4 regions of the Streptomyces sp. NBC_01288 genome follow, and region 3 is predicted to be linked to each of the others. Evidence: riboswitches for the same ligand, from Rfam matches in the RefSeq annotation. Region 3 holds a riboswitch; each other region holds the start of a gene.
The links. Region 3 has a riboswitch for cobalamin ahead of OG194_RS46590 (ABC transporter substrate-binding protein). Riboswitches for the same ligand answer to the same signal wherever they lie in the genome.
Positions count from the first base shown of each region.

Region 1: it holds a riboswitch for cobalamin, as region 3 does, so the genes downstream of both, OG194_RS36610 (cobalamin biosynthesis protein) here and OG194_RS46590 (ABC transporter substrate-binding protein) in region 3, are expected to answer to the same signal.
Region 2: it holds a riboswitch for cobalamin, as region 3 does, so the genes downstream of both, OG194_RS15265 (ribonucleoside-diphosphate reductase subunit alpha) here and OG194_RS46590 (ABC transporter substrate-binding protein) in region 3, are expected to answer to the same signal.
Region 4: it holds a riboswitch for cobalamin, as region 3 does, so the genes downstream of both, metE (5-methyltetrahydropteroyltriglutamate--homocysteine S-methyltransferase) here and OG194_RS46590 (ABC transporter substrate-binding protein) in region 3, are expected to answer to the same signal.

Region 1 is NZ_CP108427.1:8,146,587-8,154,484, forward strand. It holds gene cobN (cobaltochelatase subunit CobN) at 1-233, opposite strand, end outside; gene OG194_RS36605 (cobyric acid synthase) at 230-1,741, opposite strand; gene OG194_RS36610 (cobalamin biosynthesis protein) at 1,738-2,679, opposite strand; cobalamin riboswitch at 2,778-2,920, opposite strand; gene OG194_RS36615 (hypothetical protein) at 3,056-3,277, opposite strand; gene OG194_RS36620 (inorganic phosphate transporter) at 3,312-4,574, opposite strand; gene OG194_RS36625 (lysozyme) at 4,685-5,494, opposite strand; gene OG194_RS36630 (class II aldolase/adducin family protein) at 5,692-6,435, shown strand; gene OG194_RS36635 (alpha/beta hydrolase family protein) at 7,051-7,898, shown strand, end outside.
Region 2 is NZ_CP108427.1:3,541,613-3,549,510, forward strand. It holds gene OG194_RS15250 (DUF3311 domain-containing protein) at 1-126, shown strand, start outside; gene mctP (monocarboxylate uptake permease MctP) at 123-1,733, shown strand; gene OG194_RS15260 (GNAT family N-acetyltransferase) at 1,879-2,385, shown strand; cobalamin riboswitch at 2,438-2,561, shown strand; gene OG194_RS15265 (ribonucleoside-diphosphate reductase subunit alpha) at 2,686-5,115, shown strand; gene OG194_RS15270 (ribonucleotide-diphosphate reductase subunit beta) at 5,115-6,128, shown strand; gene OG194_RS15275 (putative Ig domain-containing protein) at 6,426-7,898, shown strand, end outside.
Region 3 is NZ_CP108427.1:10,325,085-10,332,982, reverse strand. It holds gene OG194_RS46620 (GlxA family transcriptional regulator) at 1-108, opposite strand, end outside; gene OG194_RS46615 (hypothetical protein) at 170-547, opposite strand; gene OG194_RS46610 (hypothetical protein) at 547-783, opposite strand; gene OG194_RS46605 (SDR family NAD(P)-dependent oxidoreductase) at 922-1,701, shown strand; gene OG194_RS46600 (ABC transporter ATP-binding protein) at 1,844-2,662, opposite strand; gene OG194_RS46595 (FecCD family ABC transporter permease) at 2,659-3,672, opposite strand; gene OG194_RS46590 (ABC transporter substrate-binding protein) at 3,669-4,730, opposite strand; cobalamin riboswitch at 4,785-5,001, opposite strand; gene OG194_RS46585 (universal stress protein) at 5,170-6,018, shown strand; gene OG194_RS46580 (SAM-dependent methyltransferase) at 6,096-6,899, shown strand; gene OG194_RS46575 (CbtA family protein) at 6,972-7,838, opposite strand; gene OG194_RS46570 (CbtB domain-containing protein) at 7,875-7,898, opposite strand, start outside.
Region 4 is NZ_CP108427.1:2,105,310-2,113,207, reverse strand. It holds gene OG194_RS09275 (SRPBCC family protein) at 1-211, opposite strand, end outside; gene OG194_RS09270 (DUF2278 family protein) at 414-1,424, shown strand; gene OG194_RS09265 (cytochrome P450) at 1,545-2,780, shown strand; gene OG194_RS09260 (histidine phosphatase family protein) at 2,782-3,354, opposite strand; gene metE (5-methyltetrahydropteroyltriglutamate--homocysteine S-methyltransferase) at 3,451-5,769, opposite strand; cobalamin riboswitch at 5,919-6,116, opposite strand; gene meaB (methylmalonyl Co-A mutase-associated GTPase MeaB) at 6,228-7,220, opposite strand; gene scpA (methylmalonyl-CoA mutase) at 7,217-7,898, opposite strand, start outside.

The DNA of each region.
Region 1 (7,898 bases), 2.2 Mb from region 3:
CCGCCCAGCAGCACGGTCGGAATCCCGGACGACTTCAGCGCGGCGAGTCCGTCCTCCCAGGCGCGCTTGCCACCGAGCAGTCGTACGACGGCGATGTCCGCGCCCGCGACGAGCGCGGGCAACTCGGCTGCCACGTCCACCCGGTTCGGGTTGCCGATCCGGTACCCGGCGCCGGAGGCCCGGGCCGCCAGCAGATCCGTGTCGGCGGTCGACAACAACAACACTGTGCTCATGCGGGCGCTCCCGGTGGAATGAAAGGCAGTCCTTGCGGCGCGCCGGACTCGATGAGTCGCCAGAGCGCGTCCGTGTCCGCGTGCTGTTCGATGAGGTCGCCGAGCCGGTCGAGCTGCTCCTCGCGCAGCGCGGCGAACGAGGTGTCGGGCGCCGGTACGAACCGGCGGCCCGCGGCGGTCGCCACCTCGCGCAGAAACGCCCGCCGGAACCCGTCCGACTCCAGCGAGCCGTGCCAGTGCGTGCCCCAGGTCTGACCGACCCGGCACCCGTCCAAGAAGGTTTCGCCGCCCGTCAGTTGGGCGATTCCGTGGTGGATCTCGTAGCCCTCGACCGGTTCGCCGAGGGCTTCGCCCACCGGCCGGGTGAGGGTCTTCTCGCGCGCGAACCGCACGCGCAGCGGCAGCACTCCGAGCCCGTCGACCGACCCCTGCCGGCTCTCGACCTCGTCGTCGATGTGCTCGCCGAGGATCTGAAAGCCACCGCAGATACCGAGAGTTGGCCGCTGCTCGGCCGCCCTGCGCACGAGGGCGTCCGCAAGTCCCCGCTCGCGCAGCCACTCCAGCGCCTTCACCGTCCCCCGGGTGCCGGGGATGACGACGAGGTCCGCGTCGGCCAACTCCTCCGGCCGGTCCACGAACCGCACCACGACGCCCGGTTCGGCGGCCAGCGCGTCCACGTCGGTGAAGTTGGACATGAGCGGGATCGCGCAGACGGCGACCCGCAGCACGTCCTCGCCGACCGGCGGCGCGGTGTTCGACTCGCGCACGGTCCCGCGCAGCGAGATGCGCAGGCCGTCCTCCTCGTCGATCCCGAGCCCGTGCCGGAACGGCAGCACGCCGTACGTCCGCCGCCCGGTGAGGCCGAGCAGCATCTCCAACCCCGGTTCCAGCAGCGACACATCGCCCCGGAACTTGTTGACGAGGAACCCGGCGACGAACGCCTGGTCCTCGGGGCTGAGCAGCGCGACGGTCCCGAAGAAGGAGGCGAAGACGCCCCCGCGGTCGATGTCGCCCACCACGAGCACGGGCAGGCGGGCATTGCGCGCGATGCCCATGTTCACGATGTCGGTCCGCCGCAGATTGATCTCGGCGGGCGAACCGGCCCCCTCACAGATCACCGCGTCATACGTGCCCCGCAACTCGGCGAGACAGTCCAACACCGTGCCGAGCAGGGCCTCTTGGCGCCCGCCGTGATAGCCGCGGGCACTCATCTCGCCAACAGGGCTGCCCATGAGGACGACTTGGCTGGTCCGGTCACTGCCCGGCTTCAGCAGCACGGGATTCATCAGCGCGGTCGGCTCGATCCGGCACGCCTGCGCCTGCATGGCCTGTGCCCGACCGATCTCGGCGCCCTCGCGCGTCACGAACGAGTTCAGGGACATGTTCTGCGCCTTGAACGGCGCGACCTTCACGCCCTGCCGCACCAGCCACCGGCAGATCCCGGCGGTCACGACACTCTTGCCGGCGTCCGAGGTGGTGCCGGCCACCAACAGCCCGCCGCCGCTCATGACTTCCGTCCCTTCACCAGCAGCCGCCCGGCGACACTGACCCCGAGCGCGAGCAGACCGACGCGCCGGGACAGTCGTACGGCACGCGCGATGTCCGGTACGGCGACGGGGCGTCCGTCGCCGTTGAGCACGGGCCGGTGCTCGACCCGGCCGCCGTAGGAGAGCGTCCCGCCGAGGCGTACGCCGAGGGCTCCCGCGAAGGAGGCCTCGACGGGGCCGGCGTTGGGGCTGGGATGTTTGCGGGCGTCGGTGCGCCAGGCGCGGGCGGCGCCGCGCGGGTCGTCGCCCGCGACGGTCGCGAGGGCGGCGGTGAGGCGGGCGCCCGGCCAGCCGGCGACGTCGTCGAGGCGGGCCGAAGCCCAGCCGTAGCGGCGGTACTTGGCCGACCTGTGGCCGACCATCGCGTCGAGCGTGTTCACGGCCCGGAACCCGAGCAGGCCCGGGACACCCGCGATGCCGCCCCAGACCAGGGCGCCGACGACCGCGTCGGAGGTGTTCTCGGCGACGGACTCGACGACGGCCCGGGCGATCCCGTCGGCGTCGAGGGACTGCGGGTCCCGCCCGCAGAGGTGGGGGAGCCGGGCCCGCGCACCGTCGATGTCACCGGCCTCCAGCGCCCGCCCGATGACCCCGGCCTCGCGCGCGAGGGAGGTCCCGCCGACGACGGCCCAGGTGGCGGCGGCGGTGAGGGCGGCAGAGGCCGTACGGGACGGCCGTAGGGCCGAAGTGGCCGCGGCGGCGAGGGTGATGGTGCCACCGACGCACACGGCGGTGTGCAGGGCGCCCCAGCCCCGGTGGTCGCGCCACAGCACCTGTTCCACGGCGCCCGCGGCACGGCCGAAGGCGGCGACCGGATGCCCGCGGCGGGGATCGCCGAGCAGGTGGTCGCCGAGGAGGCCGGCGGCGGCGCCGTACGCGAAGACGCGATCGGCACGCATCGGGTCAGCCGATCACTGAGTCGGACACGGGGATGGTGCGGGACCTCGAACGGCAGCCGAGCATGGCGATATGTCCTCACTCAGGGTGTCCACGCCCTGGTTCGACGAGACCGGCGGTGAGAGTTCCTGGCTCCCGGGGGTGTCTACCCCGGTGACAGTGGCGGGACCGCGCCGGATTCGCACCGGCTTCCTCTCCTGCCGCCGTATATGGCTCCGGCAGTCCACCATGCTGTTGGAAGGGCCGTCAACTTGCTGTTGACCTGCGGGGACGGAGTGTGCTGATGCCCACACGCGAGGGGTCGGAGGGGTCACGCGGACGTGGGGTGCGGGACGGCGATCCGTCCCGCACCCCACGCTCGGTCCAACTGGCGGCCGGTCAGGCCACGATGAGATAGATCCCGTACGCCACCGCCGCCGCGCAGGCCGCGAAGCAGGCGTACGCGCCGGTCAGGGCGAGGGGCGCGGAGTCGCCCTGGGCGGTGGCGCGTTCGCGGCGGGAGAGGCCGACGATGCCGAGGGTGAAAACAGCCACCAGGGAGACGGTGGCGACGAGGCTGACGCCGAAGACGGAGCCGAGGGCTGCCCAGTCGATGTGCATGCTGATTCGTTCCTTCGTGTCCGGGGCGCGGGGCTCAGACGGCGGCGGCCGGCGGTGTCGCCGGGTCGGACTGCACGATGGGGGCCGGGTTCACGGGCGGCGAGGGGATCGTCGCCGTGAGGCCTTCGGAGAGGGCGACCGACGGGGGCGGCGGGGTCACGGCGGCGATCGCGGTGGTGATCACGCCGGCCGGTTCGTCGACCTCGTTGACGTTCGAGGCGTCGACGACCTGGCGGCGGGAGAGCAGCCAGATGCCGGCGCTGGAGGCGACCAGGAAGACGGCCACCAGTGCGGTGCCCCAGTCGCCGAGGTCGGTCACGGACTCGGCGAGCGCACCGACCAGTGCGGCGGCCGGCAGGGTCAGACCCCAGGCGACGAACATCCGGGTCGCGGTCGACCAGCGGACGACCCCGCCCTTGCGGCCGAGGCCCGCGCCCATCACCGAGCCGGAGACGGCGTGCGTGGTGGAGAGGGAGAAGCCGATGTGCGAGGAGGCCAGGATGACCGCGGCGGCGCTGGTCTGGGCGGCGAAGCCCTGCTGCGGCTGGAGGTCGGTCAGGCCCTTGCCCATGGTGCGGATGATGCGCCAGCCGCCGATGTAGGTGCCCATCGCGATGGCGAGGCCCGCGGAGAGGATGACCCAGGTGGGCGGGTCCGAGTCGGGGGCGATGGAGCCGCCGGCGATCAGGGCGAGGGTGATGATGCCCATCGTCTTCTGCGCGTCGTTCGTGCCGTGGGCCAGCGAGACCAGTCCGGCGGAGGCGATCTGGCCGACGCGGAAGCCCTTGTCGGCGGCCTTGCCCCCGGCGTTGCGGCTCAGGGCGTACGAGAAGCGGGTGGCGAGCATCGCCGCGATGCCCGCGACGATCGGGGCGGCGATCGCCGGCAGCAGGACCTTGGTGACCAGGACGTCGCCGTGGACCGCGCCGGTGCCGGCCGAGGCGATGGTGGCGCCGATCAGACCGCCCATCAGGGCGTGCGAGGAACTGGACGGCAGACCGACGAGCCAGGTCACCAGGTTCCAGAGGATCGCGCCGACCAGGGCGGCGAAGATGACCTCGGGACGGATGCCGCTCTCGTCGACGAGACCCTTGGAGATCGTGTTGGCGACCTCCACGGAGAGAAAAGCGCCCACCAGGTTGAGGGTGGCCGACATGGCCACCGCGACCTTGGGCTTGAGCGCACCGGTCGAGATGGTGGTGGCCATCGCGTTGGCGGTGTCGTGGAAACCGTTCGTAAAATCGAACGCGAGTGCGGTGATTACCACAATCGCGAGGATCAGCGAGAAGTTTTCCATTTACCCAGGCAATCGTTCGAGGTCATCGGCGCGTTGACCGTAGGCAATCCGGATGAACGGAAGATGAACTGAGGGGGTCCCTGTGGTGGCCGGATTGCCCAGCAAATCGACTAGTAGCCCCGGGCGAACTTCCTCAGTTGGCTCACCGTCCCGTTGAAGAGATTCTGGTCACCCGGCAGGCTCCCGCTGTTGTCGTACTGCCAGAAGGTCCAGTACGACCATCCGGCGGGCAGCGAGCCCGCGTCCGCCGCGTTGTGGCGGGCGATCCACAGCGCGTGTGTCGAGGCCAGGGAGCTGTTGTCGCCCGTGCAGGTCTTCCACCACAGGGTGGTGGTGTAGATCACCGGGCGGCGGCCGGTCTCCCGGTTCACCTCGGCGCTGAAGGCCTTGATCCAGCTGACCATCTTGGCCTTGCTCAGGCCGTAGCAGCCGTGCTTCTTGTCGTACGGGTTGTATTCGATGTCCAGCGCGGGCGGCAGCGTCCAGCCGTCCGCCTTCCAGTCGCCGCCGTGCGCCACGAAGTACGCGGCCTGGCTCGCGCCCGACGACCTGTCCGGCAGGGCGAAGTGGTACGCGCCGCGGATGACGCCGGCCTTGCGGGCGCCGTCGTACTGCCGGCCGAAGTACGGGTTGCGGTAGGTCGTCGACTCGGTCGCCTTGACGTAGACGAACGTGGCGCCCTTCGCCTTCGCGCTCGGCCAGTCGACGTTCTTCTGGTGCGAGGAGACGTCGTGGCCCTTCGGTGAACTCGCGACGATGTCTGCGGCGACGGCCGGGATCTCGGCGAGCGCGAGGGTGGTCGCGCCGACGGTGAGCGCGGCGACGGCGGCTACGGCGAGGCGGGCGCGGGGGTCGGTGCGGAGGCGAAGGCGGATGCCGGTGCGGACGCGGGTCAGGGACGGTGTGCGATCACGGGCCATGTTTCCCCCGGGGAATGGCGGCGTGCACGACAAATCACCCAGAGGTTGTTGGACGATCCGTCGATGCCGGTCGGTCTCCAGTCGGGCGACTGGAGTGGGCGGTTCACGCCCATATGTCATCTTTCGGACGCGCGGCTTCCGGCCTAAAGTGCCTTCGCCCGAACGTGCGTTGGGGCACCGGCTGACAGGATCGCGACATGGCTGAGCAACGGCGGGACCAGCGGGGCGGGCGGGACGCCCGGGAGAGTGCGGGAACTGCGGGTGAGACGCGGAGGCGGAGTGTCCTCCCCGAGGAGGCGCACGCCTGGGGCGCGCTCGTCGCGACCGCGCGCCGGACGGTCTCCGACGGCCTGGTCGTCGGCACCTCCGGAAACGTCTCGGTCCGCGTCGGCGACACCGTCCTGGTCACACCGTCGGGCGTCCCCTACGACCGCCTCGCACCCGCCGACACGGTGGGTGTCGACCTCGACGGCAGGCAGGTCCTCGGCACCCTGCTCCCGACGAGCGAACTCCCCATGCACCTCGCCGTCTACCGCACCACCGACGCCCACGCCGTCGTCCACACCCACGCCGTCCACGCGACAGCCGTCTCGACCCTCGTCCCCGAACTCCCCTCGGTCCACTACATGTCCGGCGCCCTCGGCGGCCCGGTCCGGGTCGCCCCGTACGCGACCTACGGCACGGAGGAGTTGGCCGAGAACATGCTCCACGCCCTGACGGACCGCTCCGCCTGCCTGCTCCAGAACCACGGCACGATCGCCTACGGCACCTCCCTGGACCAGGCTTTCGACCGCACGGCCCAACTGGAGTGGATGTGCCGACTGTGGCTGACGGCGTCGTCCGTGCCGGGGCTGTCGCCTACGTTGCTGACGGGGGAACAGGTGGCGGCGGCGGGGGAGCGGTTGCGGGGGTATGGGCAGGGGGAGCGCGCGGCGGGGTGAGGGGGTGGAAGCGGGGGTGAGGGTGAGGGGGTGAGGTCCGCTGGGGTGAGGGCGGCCGGAGTTGAGGGTGGCCGGGTTGAAGGCGGCCCGGGTGAAGCAGCGGGTGTGACGGCAGCCGGGGTGGACGGTGACGGGGCTTGGGAGCAACTCGGGTGAGGGCAGCGGGTGTGACGGCAGCTGGGGTGGATGGTGACGGGGCTTGGGAGCAACCCGGGTGAGGGCAGCGTGTGTGACGGCAACCGGGGCGGACAGCGCCGGGGATGAGGGCAACAGGTGTGACGGTCGCTGTCTGCGGTGGGCTTCTTGCCGGTGCCGACGCCTTTCCCGGCGGTCGCCCTGCCGTCGCCGACATCTCTCGCGGCCCCCGTCGATGAGGCGTTCCGCCCGCCGCGTCGGTGCTCGGCCGCGGTGAGCTTTTCCGGTGCTGCCGTGCCGCCGTGCCGCCCCCGTCGCCGACGCCTTCCGCCCATCGCGACGCTGCTCGGCCGCGGTGAACCTTTCCGGTGACCCCGAGCCGCCCCGCATCACCCGACCCTCGCCGCTGAAACCGCCCCGCCCGTCACCCCAGGCCCGCTCCGGCTGGCCGCTCGCCCGGTCCCCCGCGACACTGGACCCGTGCGCACAGTCAAAGCGACGGCCGCGGCCGTCTCCGTGGCCCTCGCGGCCGGTGTCGCCGGTGTCGCCGCCGGCCGGTACGCCAGCGACGCCGCGCTGAAGGCGCCGCCCGGCCGCCCGCTGCCGGGCGAACCCCGGCTCACGGTGCACTCCACCGCCGCCGGGCAGATCACGCTCACCCGGGACCTGGCCTCCCTGCGCCCCGGGACCTACGGTCTGGCCGGTGACGGCTCCCACGCGGTCGTCGGCCCGGTTGTCGAAACGGCGTCCGTCCCCGCCGACGCCGTCGTACGCCGCCTCGAACGCGTCACCCACGGCACCCTGGACCCCGGCGACAAGGTGTGGCTCACCCCGAACGTCCACGTCGGCAATCCGAGCGCCGCCCTCGGCCTGGACCACGCCGACATCGACATCCCCGGCGAACTCGGCTCCCTGCCCGCGTGGTTCGTACCCGGAGCGCGGAGCACCTGGGTGATCGCGGTGCACGGACTGGCGGCGACCCGCGAACTCTCCCTGAACGTCATGGAGTTCCTGCACCGCAACAGCTTCCCGGTGCTCGCCCTCGCCTACCGGGGCGACCTGGGCGCACCCCGCAACCCCGACGGCCTGGGCCACCTCGGCGAGACCGAGTGGCGGGACCTGGACGCGGCGATCCGCTACGCCGTGCGCTACGGCGCCGAGCACGTCGTCCTGTACGGCTGGTCCACCGGCGCCACCATGGCCCTGCGCGCCGCCGCCCACTCCGCGATGCGCGACCGCGTCTCCGGCCTCGTGCTGGACTCGCCGGTGCTCGACTGGGAGACCACGCTGCGCGCCCTCGCCACCGCCCGGCACACCCCGGGCGCGCT
Region 2 (7,898 bases), 6.8 Mb from region 3:
TTCATCGGCGTCCCGTTCTTCTACTGGTACCAGATGCTGTGGGTGCTGATCTCGACGGTGCTGACGATGACCGCCTACAAGCTGTGGCAGCGCGACCAGCGGGCCCGCCATGGAGGTAACCGGTGAACGACGGCGTGAACGGCGTCGCTCTCGGCGTCTTCATCTTCTTCTTCCTGGCCGTCACGGTCCTGGGCTTCCTGGCCGCCCGCTGGCGCCGGGCCGACAACGAGCAGAGCCTCGACGAATGGGGCCTGGGCGGACGGTCGTTCGGCACCTGGGTCACCTGGTTCCTGCTCGGCGGCGACCTCTACACGGCTTACACGTTCGTGGCGGTCCCGGCGGCGGTCTACGCGGCGGGCGCGGCCGGCTTCTTCGCGGTGCCGTACACGATCCTCGTGTACCCCCTCATCTTCACGTTCCTGCCCCGCCTCTGGTCGGTGTCGCACAAGCACGGATACGTGACGACCTCGGACTTCGTGCGCGGCCGCTTCGGCTCGAAGGGTCTTTCGCTGGCCGTGGCGGTCACCGGCATCCTCGCGACGATGCCGTACATCGCACTCCAACTGGTCGGCATCCAGGCCGTGTTGGACGTCATGGGGGTGGGCGGCAGCGCGAACTCCAACTGGTTCGTGAAGGACCTGCCGCTGCTGATCGCGTTCGCGGTGCTGGCCGCGTACACCTACTCGTCCGGCCTCCGCGCGCCCGCGCTGATCGCGTTCGTGAAGGACGGCCTGATCTACCTCGTCATCACGGTGGCGATCATCTACATCCCGATCAAGCTCGGCGGCTTCGACGACATCTTCAGCGCGGCGGGCGCCAAGTTCAAGGCGGCCGGGACAGGCGGACTCGTCCCCGCACCGGCGGGCCAATGGACGTACGCCACACTGGCGTTGGGCTCGGCACTGGCCCTCTTCATGTACCCGCACTCGATCACCGCGACGCTCTCCTCCAAGAGCCGCAACGTGATCCGCCGCAACACCACGATCCTGCCCCTGTATTCACTGATGCTGGGCCTGCTCGCGCTGCTCGGCTTCATGGCGATCGCGGCCGGAGTCAAGGTCACCAACGGCCAGTTGGCGATCCCGCAGCTGTTCGAGAACATGTTCCCGGACTGGTTCGCGGGCGTGGCCTTCGCGGCGATCGGCATCGGCGCCCTCGTCCCGGCGGCGATCATGTCCATCGCGGCGGCGAACCTCTTCACCCGCAACATCTACAAGGACTTCATCAAGCCCGACGCGACCCCGGCCCAGGAGACAAAGGTCTCCAAGATCGTCTCGCTCCTGGTGAAGGTCGGCGCCCTGGCCTTCGTCCTCACGATGGACAAGACGGTCGCCATCAACTTCCAGCTCCTGGGCGGCATCTGGATCCTCCAGACCTTCCCGTCCCTGGTGGGCGGCCTCTTCACCCGCTGGCCCCACCGCTGGGCCCTCCTCACCGGCTGGGCGGTCGGCATGATCTACGGCACCCTCGCCGCGTACGGGGTCGCCTCCCCGACCCAGGACCACTTCGGCGGCTCGTCCAAGGAGATCCCCGGCATCGGCGAGATCGGCTACATCGGCCTGACGGCGTTCGTCCTGAACGTCGTCGTCACGGTGGTCCTGACATTCGCCCTGAAGGCGTTCAAGGCCCCAGAGGGCATCGACGAGACCAACCCCGCCGACTACACCGCAGACGCGGGCGACCCGGGCGTAGAGGTGGAACTACCTCCGGCAACAGCAGGGGCAACCCACTAACGCAGGCTGACCGTCCCCACCCAGGGGCGCGGGGCTGTATCGATATGCGGCTCCGCCGCGTGGGCGCGACCAGCCACACACAACCCGCAGCGGGCCACCGGAAAGCAAGTTCCTCGGCGGCCCGCTGTCGTACACACTCACCCCCATGGACATCCTCATCCGCCGAGCAATCCCCACCGAATACGAAGACCTCGGCAACATCACGGCGCAGGCCTACCTACAGGACGGCCTCCTCGACTACGGCGACGACGACCCCTACCTCCCCGTACTGAAGGACGTAGCAAGCCGAGCCGCAGCCGCAGAGGTCCTCGTCGCGGTGGACGGCGACCACCTCCTCGGCGGAGTCACCTTCGTCCCCGGCCCCGGCCCAGTCGCCGACATCGCGACAACCGACGAGACAGAGATCCGCGCACTGGCGATCGCCCGCACCGCCCGCGGCCGAGGCGCCGGCGAGGCCCTCGTCCGCGCCTGCGTCGACCGCGCCCGAGCCACCGAGGGCTGCACGGCCGTAGTCCTGTCGACCCAGAGCTCCATGCACGCGGCCCACCGCATCTACGAACGCCTGGGTTTCGTCCGCACCCCCGACCGCGACTGGAACCCCGTGCCACACCTGGACGATCTCACTCTGCTCACCTACAAGCTGACACTCTGAAACCACCGCGACACAACATCTGGTGGTGACGTGACAGGCGAGCACAAGATGTATGCTCATGCTCGCTGTCGCCGCAGGGGAATCCGGTGCGAATCCGGAACTGTCCCGCAACGGTGTACTTACGTGCATATGCACGCATGGCCAGTCCGAGGACCTGCCGACAGCTCGCGTCCGGCCACCCGGCCAGGCGCATGACGTCCGGGCCTCGTGGAGTGGGCCGGTGGACGCGACGCCCCGTGCGCTCGTGTACTGCCGCCTGCCCTCGGCGAGGCCCCGTGCCGAGCGAGGGAGAGCCCCACCGTGACCATCGCGCCAGCAGAGCCGGCATCAGCGACCCAGGTGAACGAGGCGATCGTAGCGACCGCGACCGGACCCGGAACCGACGTTCCCGGAACGGCCGTTCAGGACGCCGACGGCCCCGGTACCGCGATCCTGCGGACCCTGACCGAGCTGACCGCCGACCTCCCCGACGCCGACCCCGGCCGGGTCGCCGCCGCCACGTTGCGCGGCCGGTCCGCGCACGCGGACGTGGCGGAACTGCGCGAGCTGGCCACGGAGGCGGCCGCCGGCCTCATCTCCGAGGACCCGGTCTACTCCCGGCTGGCCGCCCGGCTGCTGACGATCAGCATCGCCGCCGAGGCCGCATCCCAGGGCGTCACGACGTTCACCGGGTCCGTCGCCGTGGGCCACCGCGAGGGCCTCATCGCGGACCGCACCGCCGAGTTCGCGACGCTGCACGCGGCCCGCCTGGACGCGCTGATCGACACGGAGGCCGACGACCGCTTCGGCTACTTCGGCCTGCGCACCCTGTACAGCCGTTACCTCCTGCGGCACCCGATCACCCGCAAGGTCATCGAGACGCCCCAGCACTTCATGCTGCGCGTGGCCGCCGGTCTCGCGGAGGACGACAGCACCCGCGCCCTGGACGAAGTCGCCGCGCTCTACCGCCTGATGAGCCGCCTGGACTACCTCCCGTCCTCCCCCACACTCTTCAACTCCGGCACCCGGCACCCCCAGATGTCGTCCTGCTACCTCCTCGACTCCCCGCTGGACGAGCTGGACTCCATCTACGACCGCTACCACCAGGTCGCCCGCCTCTCGAAGCACGCCGGCGGCATCGGACTGTCGTACTCCCGCATCCGCAGCCGGGGTTCGCTGATCCGGGGCACGAACGGGCACTCCAACGGCATCGTCCCGTTCCTGAAGACGCTGGACGCCTCGGTCGCCGCGGTGAACCAGGGCGGCCGGCGCAAGGGTGCCGCCGCGGTCTACCTGGAGACCTGGCACTCCGACATCGAGGAGTTCCTGGAGCTGCGGGACAACACCGGTGAGGACGCCCGCCGTACGCACAACCTGAACCTCGCGCACTGGATCCCGGACGAGTTCATGCGCCGGGTGAACGAGAACGGCGACTGGTCGCTGTTCTCCCCCGCCGACGTGCCCGAGCTGGTCGACCTGTGGGGCGCCGAGTTCGACGCCGCGTACCGCAAGGCCGAGGCGCGGGGGCTCGCCAAGAAGACCATCCCGGCCCGTGACCTCTACGGCCGCATGATGCGCACCCTCGCGCAGACCGGCAACGGCTGGATGACCTTCAAGGACGCGGCCAACCGCACCGCCAACCAGACGGCCGAGCCGGGCCACACGGTCCACTCCTCCAACCTCTGCACGGAGATCCTGGAGGTCACGGACGACGGCGAGACGGCGGTCTGCAACCTGGGTTCGGTGAACCTGGGCGCGTTCGTCACCGATGGTGAGCTGGACTGGGAGCGCCTGGACGAGACCGTCCGCACGGCCGTCACCTTCCTGGACCGCGTGGTCGACATCAACTTCTACCCGACCGAGCAGGCGGGCCGTTCCAACGCCCGCTGGCGCCCGGTCGGCCTGGGCGCGATGGGCCTCCAGGACGTCTTCTTCAAACTCCGCGTCCCCTTCGACTCCCCGCAGGCGCAGGCCCTTTCGACGCGTATCGCCGAGCGCATCATGCTCGCCGCGTACGAGGCCTCCGCCGACCTCGCCGAGCGCAACGGCCCGCTGCCGGCCTGGGAGAAGACCCGTACCGCCCGCGGTGTCCTGCACCCGGACCACTACGACGTGGAACTGACCTGGCCCGAGCGCTGGGCCGCGCTGCGGGAACGTATCGCCCAAGTCGGCATGCGCAACAGCCTGTTGCTGGCCATCGCGCCCACCGCCACCATCGCGTCCATCGCGGGTGTCTACGAGTGCATCGAGCCGCAGGTCTCCAACCTGTTCAAGCGCGAGACGCTGTCCGGCGAGTTCCTCCAGGTCAACTCCTACCTGGTGAACGAGCTGAAGCAGCTCGGCGTGTGGGACGCCCGCACTCGTGAGGCCCTGCGTGAGGCCAACGGCTCGGTGCAGGCCTTCAGTTGGATCCCGGCCGAGGTCCGCGCCCTGTACCGCACGGCCTGGGAGATCCCGCAGCGCGGCCTGATCGACATGGCCGCCGCCCGCACCCCGTTCCTGGACCAGTCCCAGTCCCTGAACCTGTTCCTGGAGACGCCGACGATCGGCAAGCTCTCCTCGATGTACGCGTACGCCTGGAAGCAGGGCCTGAAGACGACGTACTACCTGCGCTCCCGCCCGGCGACCCGCATCGCCCGCGCCGCCCAGGCCCAAGCCCAAACCCCCATCCCCGTACAGCAGTTGACCCCCGACGAAGACGCGGTCGCCTGCTCCCTTGAGAACCCCGAGTCCTGCGAGGCCTGCCAGTAATGAGCTCCCCCGAAAAGAACCTCCTCGACCCGGGCTTCGAGCTGACCCTCCGCCCCATGCGCTACCCGGACTTCTACGAGCGCTACCGGGACGCGATCAAGAACACCTGGACCGTCGAGGAGGTCGACCTCCACTCGGACGTCGCCGACCTCGCGAAGCTGACGCCGGGTGAGCAGCACATGATCGGCCGGCTGGTCGCGTTCTTCGCGACGGGTGACTCGATCGTGGCGAACAACCTCGTGCTGACGCTGTACAAGCACATCAACTCCCCCGAGGCGCGGCTGTACTTGAGCCGTCAGCTCTTCGAGGAAGCGGTCCACGTCCAGTTCTATCTGACCCTCCTGGACACCTACCTCCCCAACCCGGAGGACAGGGCGGCCGCCTTCGACGCGGTGGAGAACATCCCCTCCATCCGCGAGAAGGCCGAGTTCTGCTTCAAGTGGATCAACGAGGTAGAGAAGCTGGACAGCCTCCAGACCCAGGCCGACCGCCGCCGCTTCCTCCTGAACCTGATCTGCTTCGCCGCGTGCATCGAGGGGCTGTTCTTCTACGGCGCGTTCGCGTACGTCTACTGGTTCCGCAGCCGGGGGTTGCTGCACGGCCTGGCGACGGGGACGAACTGGGTTTTCCGGGACGAAACCATGCACATGTCCTTCGCGTTCGAGGTGGTCGACACCGTCCGCAAGGAGGAGCCGGAGCTGTTCGACGACCAGCTCCAGCAGGAGGTGACCGACATGCTGCGCGAAGCCGTCGAGGCGGAGCTCCAGTTCGGGCGCGACCTGTGCGGTGAGGGTCTGCCGGGCATGAACACCGACTCGATGCGCCAGTACCTGGAGTGCGTCGCGGACCAGCGCCTCCAGCGACTGGGCTTCGCCCCGGTGTACGGCTCCGAGAACCCCTTCTCCTTCATGGAGTTGCAGGGCGTCCAGGAGCTGACCAACTTCTTCGAGCGCCGCCCGTCGGCGTACCAGGTGGCGGTGGAGGGCACGGTCGACCTGGACGAGGACTTCTAGCCCCATCCGGTCGACCCTCGGTCGCCCTTTATCTGTGTCTTACTTCGCGGACGGCCCATGGAGCTTCCATGGGCCGTCCATGGAGTTTCTATGGAGCGGCAAAGTTCATGGGGTGCGTCTGTTCGCGGTCTCGTCGCCCCGGCTACGTTCCACCCGTCCTGTTCATGTCATTCATCAATGGCCCCACAGGACGCTCAAAGTGTCATGCCCATGACGACGTCATCTGCCGCCGCTACGCGCGTCACAGGCCTGCCACCACGCCGAGGAACCCCACTCCAACGATGGAGGCAGTACCCCATGCGTGAGAAGCCCAGACGGAGTCTGCGAAGACTGCTGACCGCCGCCGTACCCGCCCTCACTCTCAGCGTCTTCGGGCTCGTGGCGGCCTCCCCCGCCGGCGCGCAGCCCGCCCCACAGGCCGCCGTCCAGTCCGCCCAGGTCTCCAAGGTCACCCAGAACTCCAAGGCCCTGACGTCCCCCGCGGCCCAGGCCGTCCACTCGACCGGCAAGGCCGGGCAGAAGGTGCCGACCGAGCACCTGTGTGCCGCCGCGGCCCCCGGTCACGCGTCCTGCTTCGCCCAGCGGCGCACCGACATCAAGCAGAAGCTGGCCGCCGCCGTGCACGCGGACGCCGCGGCCGCGGTCTCCGGGCTGAGCCCGGCCAACCTGCACAGCGCGTACGCGCTCCCCTCGACCGGCGGCTCCGGCCTGACGGTCGCGGTGGTCGACGCGTACAACGACCCCAACGCGGCCTCGGACCTGGCCACTTACCGCTCCAACTTCGGCCTGTCGGCCTGCACGGTGGCCAGCGGGTGCTTCAAGCAGGTCAGCCAGACCGGCTCGACCACCTCGCTGCCGACCAACGACAGCGGCTGGGCGGGCGAGGAAGCGCTCGACATCGACATGGTCAGCGCGGTCTGCCCGAACTGCAACATCATTCTGGTGGAGGCCAGTTCGGCCACCGACTCCGACCTCGGCACCGCCGAGAACGAGGCCGTGACCCTGGGCGCGAAGTTCGTCTCCAACAGCTGGGGCGGCTCCGAGTCCTCCTCGCAGACCAGCGAGGACACCTCGTACTTCAAGCACCCGGGTGTCGCGATCACCGTCTCCGCCGGTGACGAGGACTACGGCGCCGAGTACCCGGCGACGTCGCAGTACGTGACCGCGGTAGGCGGCACCGCCCTCTCCACCTCGTCCACCACCCGCGGCTGGACCGAGTCCGTGTGGAAGACCAGCAGCAGCGAGGGCACCGGTTCCGGCTGCTCCGCGTACGACACGAAGCCGAGCTGGCAGACCGACACCGGCTGCACCAAGCGCATGGAGTCCGACGTCTCCGCCGTGGCCGACCCCGCCACCGGCGTGGCCGTCTACGACACCTACGGCGGCTCCGGCTGGGCGGTCTACGGCGGCACCAGCGCCTCGTCCCCGATCATCGCGGGCGTCTACGCGCTGGCCGGCACCCCGGGCTCCAGCGACTACCCGGCGAAGTACCCCTACTCCCACACGAGCAACCTGTACGACGTCACGAGCGGCAACAACGGCTCCTGCTCGACGAGTTACTTCTGCACCGCGGGCACCGGCTACGACGGCCCGACCGGCTGGGGCACCCCGGACGGCACCGCCGCCTTCACCTCCGGCACCACCACGGGCAACACGGTGACCGTCACCAACCCGGGCAGCCAGTCCACCGTGACCGGCTCCACGGCCAGTCTCCAGATCTCGGCCACCGACAGCGCGAGCGCGACCCTGACCTACAGCGCGAGCGGGCTG
Region 3 (7,898 bases):
CGGCATGCTCGCCCGCGTAGTGAACACCTGCGCGGGGATTCCGACGTCGAGCGGCTTGGCGCCTTCGAGGACGAGGACGGCGACGCGACGCAGACGGGCAGAGGACACGCACACAGCCTACGCAGGGCTACGGCTCCACGTTCACGGAGCCGCACCGGGTCGCCGCAGGTCAGACCTTCCAGGAGCGCAGCTGGTCGGCCACGGCGAGAACCCCGACCCGAGTGTCGCGGATCTTGCGGACGAGGTCGGAGAGGGCTCCGTAGGGCGGGTCGATCCCCTCCCCGGACTGGCCCATGTACTGGGCGGCGACGAACGCGGCGTACAGGCTGTTGCGGTGCGGCAGCGGCTCCAGGCGCACGATGGTGTGCATGAGCGCGGCGGCCCGCCAGGCGGCGTCCGGGTCGGCCGCGGCGAGGGTCGGCAGTTTCGTCTTGTGCCGGGATACGGCGGCCACGAGCGCGGAGTAGTCGGAGACCGACATGTCCTCGCGGCCGAGGGCGGCCTCCTGGACGTCGAGCAGCCAGGAGACGTCGATGTACAGGTGCATCAGGCGGCCGCGGCCCCGTCACGCTCGGAAGGCGGCACCTCGTCGGGGAAGGCGTCGTCGAACTCTCCGCGCAACCGCTCGGCCCACAGAGAAGCACCGGCGACGAACCGGCCGCGCTGCATCTCGCGGACTCCGAGGTCGTGCAGATACTGCTTGAGGCTCTTCCCCTCGGCCGCGGCGGCCGCGCGCACTCCTTCAAGTTCCTCTTCGGTGAAGGACACATTCAGTGATGGCATGCTGCGATGGTACCTAGTTGGTGCCGCCGGTGCGAGGGGCATGCCATCAGAGCCGATACGGCAGGGATTCGGGGCAGCCCGCCCACGTCCGACAGGGCCCCGTCCTGCCCGCCCGGACACGGCGCCTAAGCTGCGGGAATGCTCTCCAACGACTACCTCTCCGAACTGTTCTCACTCGACGGCCGAGTCGCCGTCGTGACCGGCGGCAGCTCCGGCATCGGCCGGGCCGCCGCCGGGGCACTCGCCCGGGCGGGGGCGAGCGTGGTCGTAGTGGCACGCAAGGAGCGGGAACTGACCGTCACGGTCGACGAGTTGACGGCGGCGGGCTGCCGGGCGGCGTGGGTGAGCGCCGATCTGAGTACCCGGGGCGGCATCCGGGCGGCGGCAGAAGCGGCGGCAGCGGTGTTCGGCGAGCCGGACATCCTCGTGAACAGCGCCGGCATCAACTTGCGCCCGCCGATGGGCGAGTTGAGCGAGGAGGTTTGGGACACCACGATGGCCCTGAACCTGGAGGCCCCCCACCTCCTGGGCCAACGCTTCGGCCCCGGCATGGCCGAGCGGGGCTTCGGCCGCATCATCCACATCACCTCCCAGCAGGCCCACCGCGCGTTCGCCCAGAGCGGCGCCTACGGCGTCTCCAAGGGCGCCCTGGAGTCCCTCGCCCGCTCCCAGGCCGAGGCCTGGTCCCCGCACGGCGTCACCTGCAACACGCTGGTCCCCGGTTTCGTGATGACCCCGCTCAACGAACGCCTCTCGTCCAACCCGGAGATGGTGACGGCCCTGGCCGCCCGCACCCTGATCGGCCGCAACGGCCTGGCCGAGGACTTCGCGGGCGCGACGGTGTTCCTGGCGAGCCGCGCCTCGGCTTACGTCACCGGGCAGTCGGTCTTCGTGGACGGTGGATTCTCCGTGCACTGAGGTCGGTTGAGAGGGTGGGACCCATGACTGAAGCCCCTGACATCGCAACCGCCTGGAGTTGGCTCCTGGAACGCGGACCCGGCACGCGAGGGGCCATGCAGGACTCCACCTCCGAGCTGATCCACTTCGTCCGCGCGCGACCTCACGCAGGTGGCTCCGTCCCCCCGCCACGACATCCGCTCCCGCGCCGCAGGAAACGGATCACCGGATGCCCAGGGTCGTGGCCGACCTCGGCGCTGACGCCGTAGACGTCCTTGATGAGGGCCGGGGTCAGGACCTCGGTCGGGGTGCCCTCGGCCACCGTGCGGCCGGTGTTGAGGACGAGCAGGCGGTCGCAGTACATCGCGGCGAGGTTGAGGTCGTGGAGGGCGATCACGGTGGTGACCGGGAGGTCTGCGATCCGGTCGAGGAGGTCCAACTGGTGCTGGATGTCCAGGTGGTTGGTCGGTTCGTCCAACAGGAGTTCGCGGGGTTCCTGGGCCAAAGCGCGGGCGATCTGGGCGCGTTGGCGTTCGCCGCCGGAGAGGGTGTGCCAGGACTGGGCGGCGCGGTCGGTGAGGCCGGTGCGTTCGAGGGCCTCGGTGACGGCGTGGGCGTCGGCGGCCGACGCCGGTGACCAGGCGCGGCGGTGCGGGATACGCCCGAGGCCGACGACCTCGCGGACGGTCAACTCGGTCTGGGTGTGGGTGTGTTGCTCGACGGTGGCGATACGGCGGGCGGTTGCGCGGCGCCCGACTTCGGCGAGCGGGCGACCGTCCAGCGTGACGACTCCGGTGGAGGTCGGGAGGACACCGGCCAGCAGACGCAACAGGGTTGATTTCCCTGACCCGTTGGGGCCCAGGAGGCCGACGGTCTCGCCGGGGTGCAGGGCGAGCGTGACGCCGTCGACGATCAGTTGGCCGTCGGTGCGGCGGGTTACCCGGTCCGCGTGCAGGCCGGTGTCCGGAGCGGGGGTGCTCATGTCTTCCTCCGGCCTCGGTGCAGCACGACTACGAACGCCGGTACTCCGATCAGTGACGTCACCACCCCCACCGGCACCTCCTGGGGGTCGACGACGGTACGGGCGAGGGTGTCCACCCACACCAGAAAGACGGCTCCGGTCAGCGCGGTGATCGGCAGCAGTCGTACATGCCCGGCACCCGTCAACGCGCGGGTGACGTGCGGCAGGACGAGGCCGACGAAGCCGATCGCCCCCGCGCAGCTGACCAGGACGGCGGTGAGCAGCGCCGTGGCGCACAGCAGGATGAGCCGGGCGCGGGCGACGTTCACGCCGAGGCCCGCGGCCGCCTCCTCGCCGAAGGCGAACGCGTCCAACGTGGTGGCATGGCCCAGGCAGACGACCAGGACCAGCGCCAACGCGCCCGCGCAGAGCAGTACTTGGCCCCAGTCCGCGCCGGAGAGCGAGCCGAGCAGCCAGAACAGGACACCCTTGGTGGTCTCGGCGTCCGCCGACGTCAGCACAGTGAACGACGTGAGCGCGGAGAAGAGTTGCATGGCGGCCACGCCGGACAGCACCACCCGGTCCATGCCCGCGCCGAGGCTGTGGCTGAGCAGCATCACCAGGCCGAAGGAGAGCAGCGCACCGACGAACGCACCCGCCGACAGCGACACCGCCCCGCCGCCCACCCCGAGCACGACCACAGCGACCGCCCCCGTGGACGCCCCGGAGGAGACGCCGAGCACGAACGGGTCCGCCAGCGGATTGCGCAGCAGGGACTGCATGACCGCGCCGCACAGCGAAAGCCCGGCGCCGCAGACGGCGGCGAGCAGCGTGCGGGGCATGCGCAGGTCCCAGACGATGCCGTCCCGCAGCGGGGCGAGCGTGCTCTCGCCGCCTCCGAGGTGGGCCGCGACCGACGCCCACACGTCGGCCGTGGAGATGTCGGCGGGTCCGATGGTCACCGCGAAGGCCACGGAGACCAGCAGCGCGATCAGCCCGCCGCCCGTCAACAGCAGGGTGCGGACGGTCACTTGGCGAGTCCGAAGTCGCGCAGGCCGGCGGCGACCTGCTCGATCCCTTCGACGGTGCGGATGGAGGGGTTCATCGCCTGGCCGCTGAGCAGGATGTACCGCTTCTTCTTGACGGCGGTGAGGTTGCGGGTGGCGGCGTTGGTCTCCAGGAAGTGGATCTTCGCCTTGGCGGTCTCGGCGGTCTGCGACTTGCGGGTCAGATCGCCGAGGACGATGACGTCGGGATCACGGTCGGCGACGGTCTCCCAGTTGATCTGAGGCCACTCGTCATGGGTGTCGGAGAAGGCGTTCTTCGCACCGACGGTGCGGGTGATGGCGCCGGGGGCGCCGCAGCAGCCGGCGAGGTAGGGCGACTGGGAGTTGGCGAACCAGTACATGAGGGAGGTGTCGGAGGCGTCGAGGCCGGTGGTGGCCTTGGTCACCCGCGCCTTGAGCTGGGCGACGAGCTGGTCTCCGCGCGCCTTCACGCCCATCGCGCGGGACAGGTCGCGTATCTCGCCGTAGACGCTGTCGAGCGTGAGCGGTGTGCTGCGCGAACCGTCGCCGCCGCTCTCGTTGTCCTTGCCCGCGCAGTCGGACGGCGAGACGTACGTCGGCACGCCCAGCTTCTCGAACTGTTCGCGGGTCGCGACTCCGCCCTTGCCGAGCGTCGAGACGAAGGAGGCGGTGACGAAGTCGGGTTCGGCGTCGAGGACCTTCTCGAAGGAGGGCGCGTTGTCGGCGAGGCGCGGCACGGTCGCGTTGGCCTTCGTCAGGCCCTTGAGCACCGGGTCGGTCCAGGTGGCGGTGCCGGCGATGCGGTCGGCGAGCCCGAGCGAGAGCAGGATCTCGGTGGTGCCCTGGTTGAGGGAGACGACCCGCTTCGGGGCTGACTTCAACGTGACCGTCTTCCCGCAGTCGGTGAGGGTGAGCGGGAAGCCCGCGGCGGACTTCTCCGTCTCGCCGTCGGCGCTGTCGCCGTCGGAACCGCCGCACGCGGTCAGCAGCAGGGCGGGCGCGATGAGGAGTGCCGCGGTACGGCGACGCAGCGGGACGGGGGCGGTACGGATCACGGGCATGCCTTGCCTGTCGGGGCTCGAACGCGGAGCCTGGCCTACGAACTCCCCCTCGCCGAGGGCGAGAAGGCGCCAGCAGGTCTTCGGACTCGGGTTCGTCCGGACGGGGCGCCTTCCCGGCGCGTCGCACACCGGCTCCTTCGGCCGGTCCGCGTCGCCCCAGTGGCGTCGATTGCCCCGCCCGTCCCCCTCACCGCTGCGCGTCAGTTCCGGATTCCCACCGGATTCCCTGGCCTCGGTTGTGGCACGACTGGCCCGCACAACCTATCAAGATCGGCGGTCGGTTCCCGCTGCGGGGTACGGCGCGGAGGTGCCCCTGAACCACTGCCGCTCTGCACCGGTACCGCTGGACTTTCGCCCGGTTCCGTCCGCCCCCTGTGCGGCACGCCCCGCACGGCGGATCGTGGAGGCCCCAACCCGCTCGCACGGAGGTCCAACGGCCATGGCCCAACTGATCGTTGTCGGCGTCGACGGTTCCGCGGACAGTCGCACAGCCGCCGACTGGGCAGCCACGGAAGCCGAGTTACGCGGACTCCCCCTGCGGGTCGTCCACGTCTCGACACTCCCCGACGAGCAACTCCTCACCACCTGGCCCTACGTCCGCGAGCCCTCTCCCGACGCCCTCGTCACGTCACTCACGAAGGACCACCCCGGACTCCGGGCCGAGGCGGTCGCCCTCACCGGAGAGGTCGTATCGGCGTTGCTCCCCCTGACCGCCGAGGCCGACTGCACGGTCCTCGGGCTGCGCGGTACGGGCGGTTTCGCGGGCCTGGCCCTCGGTTCCGTGGCTCACGAGGTCGCCGAGCGCTCCGAGCGGCCGGTGGTCCTGGTGCCGAGCGGGTCCGTCCACAGCCGCCGCGGGCGGTCACCGTACGGCGTGACGCTGGGCGTCGACGGCGGCGAACTGCCGGGCACCGTCGTCGACTTCGCCTTCGACGCCGCCTGCCGGCGCGACACCGGCCTGCACGTCGTACACGCCTGGCGGCTGCCCTCACCCGCCGAACACTGGATGCCGTACGCACCACCGGAGAAGGACCGAGGCCGCTGGGAGGACCAGGAGGCCCAACGCCTCTCGGACGCGTTGCGGCCCTGGCGGGAGAAGTATCCGCACGTGGGTGTCTACGAGGATCTCCGCCTCCAGAGCCCTGCGGCCGCCCTGGTCCAGGCGTCGGTCCCGGCCTCGGCGGAACTGCTGGTGATCGGCCGCGCGGGCACGACACTCGGGCCCACCCTGCACGCTGTACTGGAACACACCGCGTGCCCGGTGACCGTAGTCCCGCACCACGCATGAGAAACAGCTCCGCCCGTTACACTCGCGGGCCCGAACTCACCTCGCGACAAAGGCCGTTGGGCAACAGGAGAACCGAAGTGACGGATGCAGGATTCAGCGCGGACGACGTGGACACCGGCAAGCCCCAGTCGGCCCGCATGTACGACTACTTCCTGGGCGGCAAGGACAACTACCCCGTCGACTGGGAAGCCGCCGAGAAGGTCATCTCCTTGTTCCCCGCCGTCAGGCAGATGGCGCGGGTGAACCGCGATTTCATGCACCGGGCCTCGCGGCTGCTGGCGGAGCGGGGAGTCAGCCAGTTCCTGGACATCGGCACCGGGATACCCACCCGCCCGAACCTTCACCAGGTGGTCCAGGAGATCAACCCCCGTGCCCGCGTGGTCTACGCGGACAACGACCCGATCGTCCTCAGGCATGCCGAGGCGCTTCTGCACAGCACGCCGGAGGGCAGCACCACCTACGTCCAGGCCGACGTGCGCGAGCCGGGGAAGATCCTCGCGGCGGCGAAGGAGCAACTGGACTTCGAGCAGCCGATCGCCCTGTCCTTGATGGCCCTCCTGCACCTGGTGGCGGACGAGGACGATCCCCATCGCATCGTGGGTGAACTGCTCAACTCCCTTACGTCCGGGAGCTACCTGGCCCTGTCCCACGCGACGGGAGACTTCGACCCGGAGACCTGGGAGCGCGTCGTCGAGGTCTACCGCAAGGGCGGCACACCCGCCCAGGTACGATCACGCGCCGAATTCACCAGTTTCTTCAAGGGACTTGAGCTTGTCGCCCCCGGCATAGAACTCGCCGCGAACTGGCACCCCGAACCCGGAGAACAGCACAGCGAGACCGACGAGATCCCCCTGTACGTCGGAGTCGCCCGCAAACCGTGAGGAACGGACCGAGCGCGGTGATCGCACCGATCACCGCGCTCGCCGTAGAAGGAGAAGTGGTGGAAGAAGCCGTTACGCCGGGACGGGGTCCGGCTCCTGGGAGGGCGTGTTGGCGTCCGGGCGCGCCGGGTTGAGGAGGCGTTCGGCGAGGGGGGCGAAGATCAGGCCGAGGGCCGTCCAGAGGATGAGCTGCGCGGCGACCGAGTAGAAGCGGAAGTTGAAGAGCACGTCGGCGGGGAAGCCCGGGTAGACGATGGTGCCCTTGTCGTCCTTCAGCGGCAGTGGTGTCTCGGTGGCCTGGTTGCCGAAGTTGGCCTTGTTGTACGAGAGATGGCCCAGCTGCGGCAGGAGCAGCATGACGATCCCGATCGCGACGACGAACGCGGCGCCGGCGAGGAGGGTCGCGTTCCAGTTGCCGAAGCGTGCCTGGAGGTGCTTGCCGAGGTAGACGGCTCCCGCGAGGAAGGCGACGGAGCACACGACCATGATCAGGTACAGGGCGCTGCGCTGCTGGATGGTCTCTTCGTGACCGATCGCGGGCGGGTTGGCCGGGTACTTCAGGAACGGCACCAGGTACATGCCGAGGAATCCGCCGCCGGCGACGAGGAGCGCCAGGTTGCGTGCCCGCAGCCCGCCGGTGCGGCCGAGGCAGACGGTGTAGGCGACGGCGAACAGGGCGCCCATCGCCATGCCGAAGAAGATCATGCCGACGCCGATACCGACGTTGGCCTGGATGGTGCGGCTGAACAGGTCGGGGTCGGCGGCCTCGACGGGCAGGCCGGCCGCCTTGTCCAGGGCGTTCTGGGCGGCGTCACGGCCGCTCTCGTAGTCGATGGCCTTGGCGATCTGTGGCTCGGCGAAGATGCGCGCGAACACGAAGGCGAGCAGGCCCGCGACTGCGCCGGCGAGTATGCCGCGCAGTATGAGCTTCTTTTCCATGTCGAGTTGTCCGTACGTCCAGGTGCCGGCGGAGGGTCAGTGGCAGGGGAAGCCGAGGAA
Region 4 (7,898 bases), 8.2 Mb from region 3:
GCCACACGGTGACCTCCATCCGGTCGTCGAAGCCGAGCGGGCCGAGCCCGGAGCGGGCCACGAAGACCGTGCCCTCACCGGTCGGCGGAGGAGTGACCACGGTGACCCTGGTCAGGGGGACGACATCGGCGTGGCGTGGCCACTCCGTCAACCGGCGCCACGCCTCCTCAAGGGGAAGGGGGGCCGTGCGTTCGAGACGGAAGTTGACCATGTATGGATCGTAGAGAACGCTTCTTGATCGGCGATACTTTCATCGGCGGCTCACACCCATGGCCTAGCGGTTCATAGGTACGCAGACGTACACCCGACAGCCGCCCCGAGTTTCCCCGCGTCCAGGCCGGAGCGGGCGCCTCCCCCCTACGCTCTGTCCCATGGGCGGGCATCCCGCCTGCCCGCAGGGGGAGTTGGTCGTCATGCCACTGAAGGCCTACGGCGTTCTGATCACGCGCGCGGTGGACACCAGGCGCGAGGGCGCCGCCGGGACACCGCACTACCAGATCCATCTCACGGACGACTCGGGCACACATTTCCGGGCCGCGGTCAACGTCCTGTCCGCCGAGCAGCCTTCCGAACTGCTCTATCTCGTCAGCGAGGACTTCCAACACCCGGTCACCGCCCGGCTGGAGGGCCTCCCGAGCGGCTGGAACACCCTGCTGCCCGGACCCGGCGGCCCGAACCTCGACTTCGTGCGCGGCAACCTCTTCGACCCGGCGCAACTGCGCACCCTCCCGCCGGACGCGAGCGGCCCCGACAACGACCTCGCCGACCTCCTCGACCACTACGTACGACGCGCGGTGGACGACCCGGACGCCCGGCTGTACGTCTTCGGCGAGCGTTTCGGCCCCGAACCGACCGTCAAGGACAAGGTGTTCGGCTTCCTGCCCGGCAACGGCGTCCACGACATCCACATGAACCAGGGCAACAGCCGCCGCTTCAGCGGCGACGACGGGGTCTGGCAGGACGGCGGCCTCCTCATCCACTTCCCGGCACAGTCTCGCTGGGTCGGTATCTTCCTCGCCTTCCAGAGCCAGTCCTGGCACACCGACGACACCACCGGCCACACCCTGGAGGACACCGACGGTTCGCGCCCCGACCCCGGCAGCCGGCCCGTCCGGATCGTGGCGGCCCTGGTCAACCCGCGCGGCCCGGCGCCCGAGCCGGAGAGCGTCACGCTCCTCAACGCCTCGCCCGATCCGCTCGACCCGACCGGCTGGCGGGTACGGGACCGGCTCGGCCACTCCTGCGCGGTACCGCCCGGCCCCCTCCCCCCGGGCGCCACTCTGCTCGTCCCGCTCACCGACGGCGTCCAACTCGGCAACCAGGGCGGCGAGATCACCCTCCTCGACGCGAACGGCCTCAAGGTCCACGGCGTTTCGTACACCGCCGACCAGGCCGCACGGGAGGGCTGGACGGTCGTCTTCTGACCAACTGGTCCGAACTGCCCGGAAGTTCCCTACCGCACCGGGACACCCGTCCGGCACGATGAGCCCGACCCGCACCGCACCGCACCGCACCGCATCACGCCATCGGCCGGAGGGTGTCCCGTGAACCGCGAACTGCACGCCGGGCTCGACGACTTGCAGCGCGACCCGTATCCGGCCTACACCCGGGCACGGCAGACCGAGGGCCTCACCCACCTCGCCGAACTCGACGCCTGGCTCGTCTCCCGGGACGCCGACGTACGCGAAGTCCTGCGCCGCCCCGAGGACTTCTCCTCAGCGATGGCCCTACGGCCCGACGTGCTCCCGGCGCCCGCCGCGCTCGCCATCCTCGGCGGCGGCTTCGGCGGGCGACCCGTCGTCGTCACGGCGGACGGCGCGCGGCACCAGCAGTTGCGCGCACCCATCGTCCGCGGCCTCTCGCCGTCCCGGGTCGCGGCGGTCCTGCCGTACGCCGCCGAGCGCGCAGCGGCCCTGGTGGACACGTTCGTGGACGGGCAGCGCAAGGACGGGCACGTCGAGTTGATGTCGGCGTACGCCAGGAGGCTCCCCGGCGAGGTCGTCGGCAGGATCGTCGGCCTCGACCCCGCCGACGTGCCCGGCGTCGTCCACGGGGGTCACCGCGCCGAGGAGTTGCTCTTCCGCCCGCTGGCGGAGGACGAGCAGATCGCCGCGGCCGAGGACGTCGTCGCGATGCAGCGCACGCTCGACCGGTACGTACGGGAGCGGCACGCAGACCCCCGCCAGGACCTCTGTACGGAACTGATCGCTTCGGTCGCCGAGGAGGGGGACGGCGGCGACCTGACCCTGGAGCACAGGCACCAACTCGTCGCCCATCTCCAGAACTTGCTCCTCGCAGGTCACCTCACCACCACCGCGCTCATCGGCACGACCGTCCTGCATCTGCTCAGTCACCCGGACCAGTGGGAGCTGCTCCGCGCCGAACCCGATCGCATCCCCGCGGCGATCGAGGAGGCGGCCCGCTACGACACCGCGTTGCAGGGCTTCCGCAGGGTCACCACCCGGCCGGTCGTCCTCGCCGGTACCGAACTCCCCGCCGGAGCAGCGCTGTTCGTCGCCTTCGGCTCGGCCAACCGGGACGAGAAGCGCCATGCGCGTGCCGACACCTTCGACATCACCCGCACCCCGAGCCGCCACTTGGCCTTCGGCTTCGGCGTGCACAGCTGCCCCGGCTCCCAACTCGCCCGCGAACAACTCCGCCTCACCCTGGAGGAGTTGACGACCCGCCTGCCCGGCCTACGGCTGGCGGAGGACCGGCCGGTCACCATGCGGCCCACGATGATCCACCGTTCCCCGTACGCCCTGCACCTGGCCTGGTGACTCACTCGCCGCCGAGTTCCCGCCCGAGCCGCAGATTCCACCGCCCGGACCGCCCGCTGAGGTCGGTCGCGGTCAGCGGCAGTACGTCGAGCCGCCAGAACGCGGGCCCGGGTGCGTCGAGGACCGTGACCGCAACGGCCCGCACGAAATCCTGCTCGACCACGGCGAGGGTCCTGCCCTCGAACCCGGCCGCCGCCTCCAGCCACCGCCCCGCCCGCTCGCAGAGCACCCGCACCGACTCCCCGCCATGAGGCACCGCGTCCGGGTCCGACAGCCAGGCCATCACCGCGTCCGGCTCCCGCGCCATCACCTCGTCGAGGGTCAGCCCCCGCCAACGCCCCATGTCCAACCCCGCCAACTCGGGCTCCGGCACGGCCGAGAGGCCCAGCGCGGACGCCGTCTCCCGGCACCGCACGGTGGGCGAGACCAGCACCCGGTCAGCCGCCCGGAGCGAACCCGCGACGGACTCGGCGCGGGCCGCACCGCTCGGGTCGAGCGGGCTGCCGTCGTCGAACCGGGTCTCCCGCAGGGACCGGTTCATCGCCGGCGAGATCAAGGTGATGCGGCTGGTCACTTCGGCGCTCCAGTTCTGCGGGCTGTGCGGATCATCGTCTCAGGGCGGGGACGGCCGGGAGGGTGTCCTCCCGGCCGCCCCCCCATCACCATCGGGTCAGGACCCGGTCAGCTCCTCGCGGACCGTGCGGGCCGCGGCGACCAGGTTCTCCAGGGACGCGCGGGTCTCGGGCCAGCCGCGGGTCTTCAGACCGCAGTCCGGGTTGACCCACAGCCGCTCCGCCGGGATGGCCTCAAGTCCCTTGCGCAGCAGGGCCGCTGCCTCGGCCGTGCTCGGCACGCGCGGGGAGTGGATGTCGTAGACACCCGGCCCCGCCTCGCGCGGATAGCCGTGCTCGGCCAGCTCCCGCGCGACCTGCATGTGCGAGCGGGCCGCCTCCAGGCTGATGACGTCCGCGTCGAGGTCGTCGATGGCCTGCACGATGTCGCCGAACTCGGCGTAGCACATGTGCGTGTGGACCTGCGTCTCCGGCCGGACCCCGGCGGTGGTCAGCCGGAACGCCTCCGTGGCCCAGGCGAGATACGCCTCCCGGTCCGCCGCGCGCAGCGGGAGGGTCTCGCGCAGGGCGGGTTCGTCGACCTGGATGACCGAAGTCCCGGCCGCCTCAAGGTCGTTGACCTCGTCGCGCAGGGCGAGGGCGACCTGCCGTGCGGTGTCGCCGAGCGGCTGGTCGTCGCGGACGAAGGACCAGGCGAGCATGGTGACCGGTCCGGTGAGCATGCCCTTGACCGGGCGTGAGGTGAGCGACTGGGCGTACGTCGTCCAGCGCACCGTCATCGGTTCGGGGCGGGAGATGTCGCCGGCCAGGATCGGCGGGCGGACGTAACGGGTGCCGTAGGACTGGACCCAGCCGTGCTGGGTGGCGAGGTAGCCCGTCAGCTGCTCGGCGAAGTACTGGACCATGTCGTTGCGTTCGGGCTCGCCGTGCACGAGGACGTCCAGGCCGGTCTTCTCCTGGAAGGAGATGACCTCGCCGATCTCTGCCCTGATCCGCTCCTCGTAACCGGCCGTGTCGATCCGTCGCGCTCGCAAGTCGGCCCGCGCGGTGCGCAGTTCGGCGGTCTGCGGGAACGAACCGATCGTGGTCGTCGGCAGCGGCGGCAGCCCGAGATGCGCGCGCTGCGCCGAGGTCCGCTCGTCGTACGGCTGGGAGCGGCGGCCGTCGGTGTCCGTGACCGCGGCGGCCCGGGCCCGTACGGCGGGATCGCGGGTGAGTGCCGAACCGGCGCGGGAGGCCAAGTCGGCGCGGTTGGCGGCGAGTTCGGCGGCGATCGTGTCGGTGCCCTGGGTCAATCCCTTGGCGAGCGTGACGATCTCGGCCGTCTTCTGGCGTGCGAACGCCAGCCAGCGCAGGATCTGCGGCTCGATGTCCCGCTCGGCGGCCGCGTCGAGCGGCACATGGAGCAGCGAGCAGGAGGCGGCCACGTCGACGCGGTCGGCCAGCCCGAGCAACGTGCCCAGTGTGGCAAGGGAGTTGGTGAGGTCGTTGACCCAGACGTTACGGCCGTTGACCACGCCGGCGATCAGCCGCTTGCCGGGCAGTCCGCCGACGGAGGCGAGGTCGTCCAGGTTGGCGGCGGCGGACTCGGTGAAGTCCAGCGCGAGGCCCTCCACGGGTGCCTTCGCGAGGACCGGCAGCGCGTTGCCGAGCCGGTCGAAGTAGGAGGCGATCAGCAGCTTCGGCCGGTCGGTGAGGGCACCGAGGTCGCGGTAGGCGCGGGTGGTGGCGTTCAGTTCGGCCGGGGTGCGGTCCTGGACCAGGGCGGGCTCGTCGAGCTGCACCCATTCCGCGCCCGCCGCGCGCAGGTCGGCGAGGACCTCGGCGTACACGGGCAGCAGCCGGTCCAGGAGCGTCAGCGGTTCGAAGTCCGCGGACACTCCGGGGGCGGGCTTGGCGAGCAGGAGGTAGGTGACCGGGCCGACCAGGACCGGGCGGGCGGTCAGGCCCAGGGCGAGGGCCTCCTTCAACTCCGCCACCTGCTTGGTGGAGTCGGTGGTGAAGACGGTGTCCGGGCCCAACTCGGGCACGAGGTAGTGGTAATTCGTGTCGAACCACTTCGTCATCTCCAGCGGCGCCACGTCCTGCGTGCCGCGGGCCATCGCGAAGTAGCCGTCCAGCGCGTCGAGTTCGACGGCGGCGCGGTGGCGTTCGGGGATGGCGCCGACCATGACGGTGGTGTCGAGGACGTGGTCGTAGTACGAGAAGTCGCCGGTCGGGACCTCGTGGATGCCGGCGGCCGTCAGCTGCTGCCAGTTGGTGCGGCGCAGTTCGGCGGCGGTGGCGCGGAGGGCGTCGGCGTCGACGCGGGCCTTCCAGTAGCCCTCGATGGCCTTCTTGAGTTCTCGGCCCTTGCCCTGGCGGGGGTAGCCGTAGACGGTGGCCCGTGCTGCCGCGGCTGCGGACTTCGGTGTCACGGAAATCTCCTTCGCGAGATATCTCCCTGGATCCCGGTGTCGGGACGTGAGCGCGAAGTTCGTAGACCGGGGGATGGTGATCGCCCGTGTGTACGCCGACCCGCCCACGAGGTCACCGGGATTCCGCGCGCGAATGCTTCGCGTGCGGGCAGGTGGCAGGTCTTCGGACTTGCGGGCACGGCCTCCGTTTGACCGGAGGTCACCTACTGGCCGTCGCTTCCCAGGTCCTGTGTGGGCCCAGTGCGTATGACGGCGGTCGTTCCTGCTTACCGCTGCGGGGCAGTCCCGGAGTCTCACCGGGTTCCCTCTTGCGACGCGTCCGTCTGGGTGACGGGGCGAACCAGCTGCGTTGGCCAGCCTACGGGGTGGGGGTCTTGTGCGTCGATTTTTGGGTGCGGGCCGGTGGGGGCTGGTCGCGCCCACGCGGCGGAGCCGCAAATCGATACAGCCCCGCGCCCCTAGGGCAAGTCAGTTGGCCGGGATTCGAAAGCTCGCAGGATTTGCTCGGCCGCCAGCGTTGCTGTCAACTCGCCCTCTCGTACCTGGCGTTCTAGGTCCGGGGCCAGGGCGCGGACAGTCGAATCGGCGTGCAGGCGGCCCAAGAGCTCTTCTCGGACCATCGTCCAAGTCCAGTCCACCTGTTGCTCGCTGCGCTTCACCGCCAGGCGGCCCGTGGAGTCCAGCAGGGAGCGGTGTTGCTCCAGGTGCTCCCAGACCGTGTCCAGGCCTGTTCCCTCGCGGGCGCTACAGCTCAGTACCGGCGGGGTCCAGGCCGCGTCGGCCGGATGCATCAGGCGTAGCGCGCCTGCCAGTTCACGTGCCGCGCTCTTCGCGTCGCGCTCGTGCGGGCCGTCCGCCTTGTTGACGGCGATGACGTCCGCCAGCTCCAGGACGCCCTTCTTGATGCCCTGCAACTGGTCGCCGGTGCGGGCCAGGGTGAGCAGGAGGAAGGAGTCGACCATGTTGGCCACCGCCGTTTCCGACTGGCCTACGCCTACCGTTTCGACGAGGACGACGTCGTAGCCCGCCGCCTCCATCACCACGATGGACTCGCGGGTCGCCTTCGCGACGCCGCCCAGCGTGCCGGCGGTGGGGGAGGGGCGGACGAAGGCCGCCGGGTCCACGGCCAGGTGTTCCATGCGGGTCTTGTCGCCGAGGATCGAACCGCCCGTGCGGGTCGACGACGGGTCCACGGCCAGCACCGCGACCCGGAAGCCCTGCGAGGTGAGCCGGGTGCCGAAGGCGTCGATGAAGGTCGACTTGCCTACGCCGGGTACGCCGCTGATGCCGATCCGGCGGGCCTGGCCGCTGTGCGGGAGGAGTGCGGTCAGCAACTCCTGGGCCATGACCCGGTGTTGGGGTTTGGTCGACTCGACGAGGGTGATGGCGCGGGCCACCAGGGCCCGCTTGCCGTCGAGTACGCCCTTCACATAGGTGTCGACCTCGATCACAGGGTGTGCCCGAGGTCGGCGGCCAGGCGCTGTACGAGGTCGTAGGCCGCGTCCGGGATCACCGTCCCGGGCGGGAACACGGCCGCCGCGCCCATCTCCAGGAGGGTGGGGACGTCCTGGGGTGGGATGACCCCGCCGACCACGATCATGATGTCCTCGCGGCCCTCCTCGGCGAGGGACTCCTTCAACGCCGGTACGAGGGTGAGGTGTCCGGCGGCGAGGGAGGACACCCCGACGATGTGTACGTCCGCCTCTACGGCCTGGCGGGCCACCTCGCCGGGGGTCTGGAACAGCGGGCCGACGTCGACGTCGAAGCCGAGGTCGGCGAAGGCGGTGGCGATCACCTTCTGGCCGCGGTCGTGGCCGTCCTGGCCCATCTTGGCGACCAGGATGCGGGGGCGGCGGCCCTCGGACTCCTCGAACTCGGCCACGAGGGTACGGGTGCGCTCTACTGACGGGGAGTCGCCGGCTTCGGTGCGGTACACACCGGCGATCGTACGGATCTGGCTCGCGTGCCGCCCGTACACCTTCTCCAGCGCGTCGGAGATCTCGCCGACCGTCGCCTTCGCGCGGGCCGCGTTCACCGCCAGCTCCAGGAGGTTTCCCGTGCCCTCGTCGGCCGCGCGGGTCAGCGCGTGCAGCGCGTCCTGGGTGGCCTGTTCGTCGCGCTCGGCGCGC